2 regions of the Lysobacter sp. CA196 genome follow, and region 1 is predicted to be linked to the other one. Evidence: riboswitches for the same ligand, from Rfam matches in the RefSeq annotation. Region 1 holds a riboswitch; the other holds the start of a gene.

Region 1 (4,121 bases):
CCCACAGCTGCGCCGGGTCGAGCACATCGAGGGCCTTATCGAGCAAATCGCGCATCTCGGTCTCGCTGGGCACGCGCGGCGAATGGATGTCGTAGACGCCCGGGCCGATGCCGTTCGGATAGCGATAGCGCACGAACGCATCCAGCAACTCCATGCGCGAGCGCGAGGTCTCGATCGAGATCACGTCGGCGTCGAGCGCGGCCACCGCCTCGATGATGTCGTTGAACTCGGCGTAGCACATGTGGGTGTGGATCTGGGTCGCATCGCCGACGCCGCTGGCGGCGAGGCGGAAGCTTTCGCCGGCCCAGGCCAGGTAGGCCGGCCAGTCGGCGCGACGCAGCGGCAGGCCTTCGCGCAGGGCCGGCTCGTCGATCTGGACGATGGCGATGCCGGCCGCTTCCAGGTCCAGCACTTCCTGGCGCAGGGCCAGGGCGATCTGGCGGCAGCTGTCGGCGCGCGGCTGGTCGTCGCGGACGAAGGACCACTGCAGGATGGTCACCGGCCCGGTCAGCATGCCTTTGACCGGGCGCTGGGTTTGCGCTTGCGCGTAACGGGTCCAATCGACCGTCATCGCCCGCGGCCGGACCACGTCGCCGAACAGCACCGGCGGCTTGACGCAACGCGAGCCGTAGCTCTGCACCCAGCCGTGGGCAGTGAAGGCGAAACCGTCGAGTTGCTCGCCGAAGTACTCGACCATGTCGTTGCGTTCGAACTCGCCATGCACCAGCACGTCGATGCCCAAGGCCTCCTGCTCACGCAGGCACAGCTTGGTCTCGTTCTCGAGGAAGCCGCGGTAGGCCGCGTCGTCGATCTTGCCGGCCTTGTGCTCGGCGCGCGCGCGACGCACTTCGGCGGTCTGCGGAAACGAGCCGATGGTGGTGGTCGGGAACAGCGGCAGGCCGAGGCGTTGCGCCTGCACCTTCGCGCGCTGCGGGTAGGGCGAGGCGCGCCGGGTCATCGCCGGTTCGACCGCGGCCAGGCGCTTGCGCACCTCGGCATTGCGCAGCAACGGCGAGGCCAGGCGCGCGGCGCGCGCGCTGGCGGCGGTGGCGAGGTCGCGGTTGGCGTCGGCGCTGCCGGTAAGGGCATCGGCGAGCAGGCGCAGCTCCTCGATCTTCTGCCGCGCATAGGCCATCCAATGGCGCAACGGCGCGGGCAGCTTGCGTTCCAGTTCCAGGTCGGTCGGCACGTGCAGCAGCGAGCACGACGGCGCCAGCCATTGCGCGCGATCGCCGGCGCGGCGGGCGAGGCTCAGCGCGGCGTCGAGATCGGCGCGCCAGATGTTGCGGCCGTCGACCACGCCGAGGCTGAGCACGCGGTCGTCCGGCAACAGCGGCAGCACGCTTTCCAACTGCTGCGGCGCGCGCACCAGGTCGACGTGCAGGCCTTGCACCGGCAGGCGCGCGGCGAGCGCGGCGTTGTCGCCGAGGCCGCCGAAGTACGTGGTCAGCAGGCGCTTCGGTGCATTGGCATCGGCCAGCGCGGCGTAGGCGCGGCGGTAGGCGTCGCGGTCGGCGTCGTCGAGGTCGAGCACCAGCGCAGGCTCATCGAGCTGCACCCACTCGGCGCCGGCGGCCTTGAGCTTGGCCAGCAATTCGGCATAGGCCGGCAGCAGGGCATCGAGCAGCTCGCGCGGGTCGCCGCCGTCGCTGCGTTTGCCGAGCTTGAGGAAAGACACCGGGCCGAGCAGCACCGGCCGCGCCTCGATGCCGAGCGCGCGCGCCTGCGCCAGTTCCGCCAGGGGCTTGTCGCCGCGCAGGGCGAAACGCTGGTCGGGTTCGAACTGCGGCACCAGATAGTGGTAGTTGGTGTCGAACCACTTGGTCATCTCGAGCGCGTGCAGGTCGCGACGGCCGTCCTGCAGGCCGCGGGCGAGGGCGAAGTAACCGGTCAGCGGGTTTTCGTCGTAGACCTCGCGGTATGGCGCGGGGATCGCGTCGAACAGCACGGCGGTGTCGAGGACGTGGTCGTAGAGGGAGAAATCGTTGCACGGCACGACGTCGGCGCCGGCTTGCCGCGCGAGCCGCCAATGGCGTTCGCGCAGGCCGTGGGCGGTGTCGTGCAGCGCCTGGGCCGGCGTGTCGCCTTTCCAGAACGATTCGAGGGCCAGCTTGAGCTCGCGCCGCGCGCCGATGCGCGGAAAGCCGAGGTGGGTGACGCTGATCATGATGATTACCTGCGATGCGTGGGCATGGCGCAGGGCAACGAAGGAGACCACGGCTGCGCCGGCCCGACGCTCGCGCGCCCGGCTTCGCCACACCCCTTGGTGTCGACCTTCGCCCCCGCGGGCGAACCGGCGCGCACGACGCGGCCTGCGCCGGGACGGGCCCGGACGCAGCGCCGACACCTTGCGGGCCGGAGTCGGACGGAAGGCGAGCCTTCCGGTCATGGCAGGTCTTCGGGCTTGGGGCATGGAGCACGAGGCGCCTCCTACTGTCCGTCGCTTCCCGGGATCGCTCCCAGTGCCTGACGAAGTTCGTTCCCTATACCGCTGCGGGGCAGCTCCGGAATTGGACGTGGCGTCCGCACCGGATTCCCTCTAACCGCCGCCGGCGCGAACCGGGGCGATTTGTCACATCGCTTCATCTGCATAAAGCGATGTTCACCATCACGCCGCCAAGCTACGCAGCGCGACCGGCGAAGTCAATCGCCGCGATCGCGATGCGTGGACCCGGTTTGCGATTTGTGGCCGCTGCCGCCGGCCTCGCCGTGGCGGGTATTTCCCCGGCTGCCGTTCATGCGCCGCCGACGATGATGGCGTCACGCTGAGCGCCGCGTTCGCCATGACCTCCTGCCGTTGAGCTTGGTGGGGCCTGGGGCTAACGTTGGCGCTGTGGCGACGATGCGCGGCGCAGGTCCAGGACGGCCTGCGCGATCCCGAATCCGATGGGTGAAACATGCTTTTCAGAAGGACGTTTGCGCTGACCTTGTGCCTGCTCGGACTGGCGGCTTGCGGGAGGGATTCCGCCGCGCCGCCGCCGGCGAGCGCCGAGGCGGTCACCATGGGCAGCCAGAACGAGTCGCCCAAGGTCGCCGCGGCGGACCCGTCGAGCGAGACCGACATCCTGCAAGGCACGTATTGGCCGCCGGCCAAGCTCGACGGCGGCGTGGCCAAGATCAGCTGCGAATACGACTACCCGCGTTTCGGCGACGGCGAAGCGTTGACCGCGCTCGACTTCTTCAGCCTGGTCGACGCCTTGTCGCCGTGCCAGGCCAGCGGCGTGGTGCGCCTGCACTACCAAGGCAAGATCGGCGCCGGCTTCACCGCGCTGGTGCAGCGCGTCGCCGCGATGGCCACGCGCATGGAAATCCAGACCCGCATCCTCGACATCGACTCCAGCGGCGGCCACGTCGAGGAAGCGATCCGCGCCGGCGACTCGATCGCCGAATCGGGCTGGGCGATCTGGGTGCGCGACGACTCGGTCTGCCACAGCGCCTGTGTGCTGGTGCTGGCGTCCGGCGACACCCGTTCGATCGAGGGCAAGGTGGGCATTCACCGGCTGATGCGCGACCGTTCGACCGCGACCTCGCGCGCCGAACTCAGCCGCGAGCTCAAGGCGATCAACCAGCAGGTGCGCGATTATCTGGAACGCAACGGCGTCGCCACCGGTGTCGCCGACCTGATGATGACGATCGCCAACCGCGACTTGCGCGTGTTGACCGAGGACGAGCTGAAGCAATTCGGTCTCGACGGCACCAACGCCGCCCAGGACGACCTCGACCGCATCCGCCTGACCCGCAAGTGCGGCGAAGACTTCGTCCGCCGCCGCGAAGCCTTCCGCCGCGATTTCGATGCCCAGTGCATGGCCACCGGCAAGAACTTCGCCTCCATGCCGGAATGCGCGAAGGCCTTGCAGAAGCAGTTCGGTTTCCCCGACGAGACCTGCCCCTCCGACAGCCCGGCCGACCTGTACGCCCGCGACCTGCGGCGCCTGCCGCTGCTGGACGACGAGGACACCGATGCCGACGCGCCGGCCACGGCGGCCGCGGCGAAGAAGCGTTCCAACAAGAGCGCCGAATAACTCCGCCGGTTCGAAGAGGGCCGCAGCGGCGTCGCACCTTGCGGTGATCGCGGGCGACGGCGAGAATCGGCGCCCCTGTCATAGCCAGAGCCCCTGCGG
Region 2 (4,121 bases), on a different contig from region 1:
GGTCAGCCCGAATGCTGCCGCCGGAACGGCCTCACTACACTGCCGTGGCGACCTCCCGCCCTGGAGCAGTGCCATGTATCCCTCCGATATTTCCGGCCCCTCCCGTCAATGCCTGCCGCCGATCGACCCGGTCGTGCCGGCGCCGCTGACCCCGGTGCAGCAGCAGGAGCTCGCCCAGCGCTATGCCCCGATCCTCTACTTCCATCCCCAGGAAGAAAATTTCCTGCAGGACCCGAACACGTATATCGAGCAATCGACCCTGCGGCAGGAACGCGACTTCTGGGGCGACAAGGAACTGCACGGGCTCGGCGAGGTGCCGGCGGACGAACTGGCGCAGATCGGCCCCGACAACAAGAGCGCCGACAGCCAGTTGTTCCTCGATCACCAGAACGAGGAACTCGGCGACGGCGTTCGCGACGGCGACCTCGGCAACAGCAAGAATCTCTACGAATACGACCCCGAAACCAACACCATCACCTACCACCTGTTCTATTCCTACAACGACGGCCCGCCCGGCCTCGGCGACGTGCAGAACCACGAAGGCGACTGGGAAAAGATCACCGTGCAGCTCGACGACCAGTACCAGCCGACCGCGGTGCGCTACAGCGCCCATGGCGGCTTGAACGCCGAGCGCTCCTGGGCCGACACGCCGAAGGAAGACGGCCGCCCGGTGTCCTACGTCGGCCAGGGCTCGCATGCGAACTTCCCCGAGACCGGCTCCTGGAAATCCAAGGCGCCCGGCATCAACGATTCCGCCGAGACCGGCGGCGTGCGCTTCGACCTGGCCGGCCAGCCGGCCATCGATGTGACCACGCAGGAGTGGTATGGCGGCCACGTGCTGTGGGGCGAACGCGGCAGCGGCCAGGAATTCGGTATCGGCGAGACCACCGGCCCGACCGGACCGTCGGCCGACAAGGGACCGATCGTCGCCGGCGACGCCGACCCGTCGCTGCAGCCGATCGACGAGAAACCGGGTTTCCCCTTCTACGGTCCGTATCCGCCGTTCTTCTTCCCGCGCTGAGCGCGGGGGCGGAGGCATGCCCCCCTTTGTAGGAGCGACGCAAGTCGCGACCGCGGGATGCGCAGATGCGACAGCGCCGACGCCATCCATCGAAGTGGCGTCCTTTCGCGGGGTAGGAGCGACGCAAGTCGCGACCGCGTCGCAATGGCCTCGCGGCGCCTCTCTCAAGCAAGATCAAACGCGAAGAGCTTCCGCCACTAAAGTGGCGGAAGCTTTTGGCGTTTGATCTTGATCTTGATCTTGCGTGAGCGATACGCCGCAAGATCGAAAGAACGCGGTCGCGGCTTGCGCCGCTCCTACCCCCGCGAAAGGACACCGCTTCGATGGGCGACATCGGCGTTGTCGCCGCAGCGCGTCCCGCGGTCGCGACTCACGCCGCTCCTACAGACAGGCCCTGCAGGCGTCAGGACATTACAGTGCTGCGCACCGTCGCTCAGCCCGATCCTTGTCCCCATCACTCCTCAGCGGCGTATCTCGAACCCCGGGTTCTCATTGAGCGACCCATCCGCCTCCAACACCGCATAACGCTCGCCATCGGGATGGAACACCACCGGGATCGGTTCCCGGAACAGCGGCCGGCGCACGAAGCGCAGCTCCCAACGGAAATGTTCCAGAGTCGTCAACGCGTCCCGTTGCTCCGGGGTCAGCCCGGCGCGCAGCGCCACCGTGCTGGTCTGCCCGGTTCCGCGTCGTTCGCGATCGACCATCGGGTACTGCTCCTCGGAGATAGGTATTGCGCTTACGCCATGATCTTGCAATGACCTGAGAATGTCACCCCGGTCGCAGTCCCGCGCCGGATTCATGCAGGTCCAGTCCCAACCTCAGCCGACGCCAGCCGAGCGAACGCCGCCGATGCTCCCCATCGCGGTCCCGCGCGCCTGTCGAATTTGCCCCTGCTGCAGCCATCCCCGCCGCACCAGCCATTTCGCCTGCATCGCTGCACGGAATATCCGCCGCCCATCACAGTATCGATCGACGCTCGACGTTTCGTGTCCGACCGAGCACAGGCGGCGGCTTGCGAGATGGCGATACGCAGCTCGGTCGATGCGCGAAGCATGGTCAACTGCGCCGATCGGCGCAGTCCGGCGATAAACGCATCGCCCCGCATTCCATTCGCCGCGGTGCGGTGCGATGCACGACGCGTGGCAGAGCACGCCGACGACAAGATGAATGCGGCACCGGACGAATTCGACGAGGTCATCGTGCGAGCGAGCGCGCAGCTTTGCGCAGCGCAGCTTGTCCGCATGCGATCCGGCGCCTACACTCCGCCGGCCACAGGTGTCCTGCCGCCGTACCGGCGAGCAGGGTGAAACGGGAAGCCGGTGCGAGTCGACAGACTCCATTCCGGCGCTGCCCCCGCAACGGTAGGCGAGAACACCCGACTCAATACCACTGCGATTTCGCGGGAAGGTGTCGGGGTGATGCGGATCGAGCGCATCGCTCGCAAGCCCGGAGACCGGCCAGTGGCGGGCATCGCATGCGATGCCGTCCTCGGGTGTTGCGGTGGGCAACCGGACGGGCTGGCTCGACGCGATGTCCGTTGCGTGGAACCGACTTGTCTTGCTCCGCAATCCCCGTCACGCGGGTGAGCGACACGGAGCTGAAACAATGAACGATATGAATCGCGTCGCGACCGAAGTCGCGACGGTCAAGTTGCTGATCGACGGCGCGTTCGTCGAATCCCGGTCCGAACAATGGCGCGACGTGGTCAATCCGGCCACGCAGACGGTGCTGGCGCGCGTGCCGTTCGCGACCGCGGACGAAGTCGACGCTGCGGTGCGTTCGGCGCAGCAGGCCTTCAAAAGCTGGCGCAAGACCCCGATCGGCGCACGCGCACGCATCTTCCTCAAGTACCAGCAGCTGATCCGCGAGCACATGGGCGAGCTCGCTGCCATCCTCACCGCCGAACAGGGCAAGACCCTGGCCGATGCCGAGGGCGACGTGTTCCGCGGCCTGGAAGTGGTCGAGCACGCCGCTGCGATCGGCAACCTGCAACTCGGCGAGCTGGCCAACAACGTCGCCAACGGCGTCGACACCTACACCTTGCTGCAACCGCTCGGCGTCTGCGCCGGCATCACCCCGTTCAACTTCCCCGCGATGATTCCGTTGTGGATGTTCCCGATGGCCATCGCCACCGGCAACACCTTCGTGCTCAAGCCGTCGGAACAAGACCCGCTGGTGACCATGCGCCTGGTCGAACTGGCGCTGCAGGCCGGCGTACCGAGGGGCGTGCTGAATGTCGTGCACGGCGGCGAAGACGTGGTCAATGCGATCTGCGACCACCCCGACATCAAGGCGGTGTCGTTCGTCGGTTCGACCCAGGTCGGCACCCATGTCTACAACCGCGCTTCGCTGGCGGGCAAGCGCGTGCAGTGCATGATGGGCGCGAAGAATCACGCGGTGGTGCTGCCCGACGCCAACAAGGAGCAAACCCTCAATGCGCTCGCCGGCGCTTCCTTCGGCGCGGCTGGGCAACGCTGCATGGCCGCCTCGACCGCCGTGTTGGTCGGCGAAGCCCAGGCCTGGATTCCCGAGCTGGTCGCCAAGGCGCGCACGCTGAAGGTCAATGCCGGCACCGAACCCGGCACCGATGTCGGCCCGGTGATTTCCTGCGCCGCGCGCGAACGCGTCGAAAGCCTGATCGCGTCCGGTGTCGAGCAAGGCGCGAGGCTCGAACTCGACGGCCGCAATCCGTCGGTGCCGGGTTACGAGCGCGGCAATTTCGTCGGCCCGACCATCTTCTCCGGGGTCAAGCCCGGCATGCGCATCTACGACGAGGAAATCTTCGGCCCGGTGCTGATCGTGCTGGCCGTCGACACGCTCGACGCCGCGATCGAGTTGATCAACGCCAATCCGAACGGCAACGGCACCGCGATCTTCACCCAGTCCGGCGCCGCCGCGCGCCGCTTCCAGGAAGAGATCGACGTCGGCCAGGTCGGCATCAACGTGCCGATCCCGGTGCCGGTGCCGCTGTTCTCGTTCACCGGCTCGCGCGCCTCCAAGCTCGGCGACCTCGGCCCTTACGGCAAGCAAGTGGTGATGTTCTACACCCAGACCAAGACGGTCACCGCGCGTTGGTTCGACGACGACACGCTCGGCC

Evidence for each region. A riboswitch is a leader RNA that binds a small molecule or an ion and turns the genes downstream of it on or off. The one in region 1 is predicted to bind cobalamin.
Region 2: linked by a shared signal. The riboswitch ahead of ACTOWK_RS21420 (CoA-acylating methylmalonate-semialdehyde dehydrogenase) and the one ahead of metE (5-methyltetrahydropteroyltriglutamate--homocysteine S-methyltransferase) in region 1 are both predicted to bind cobalamin.

What each region holds. Positions count from the first base shown of each region.
Region 1 covers NZ_JBQJIN010000024.1:64,819-68,939, forward strand. The annotation lists gene metE (5-methyltetrahydropteroyltriglutamate--homocysteine S-methyltransferase) at 1-2,167, opposite strand, end outside; cobalamin riboswitch at 2,373-2,579, opposite strand; gene ACTOWK_RS18310 (hypothetical protein) at 2,599-2,769, shown strand; gene ACTOWK_RS18315 (hypothetical protein) at 2,898-4,022, shown strand.
Region 2 covers NZ_JBQJIN010000036.1:16,369-20,489, forward strand. The annotation lists gene ACTOWK_RS21410 (Vps62-related protein) at 74-1,021, shown strand; gene ACTOWK_RS21415 (hypothetical protein) at 1,483-1,728, opposite strand; cobalamin riboswitch at 2,281-2,500, shown strand; gene ACTOWK_RS21420 (CoA-acylating methylmalonate-semialdehyde dehydrogenase) at 2,639-4,121, shown strand, end outside.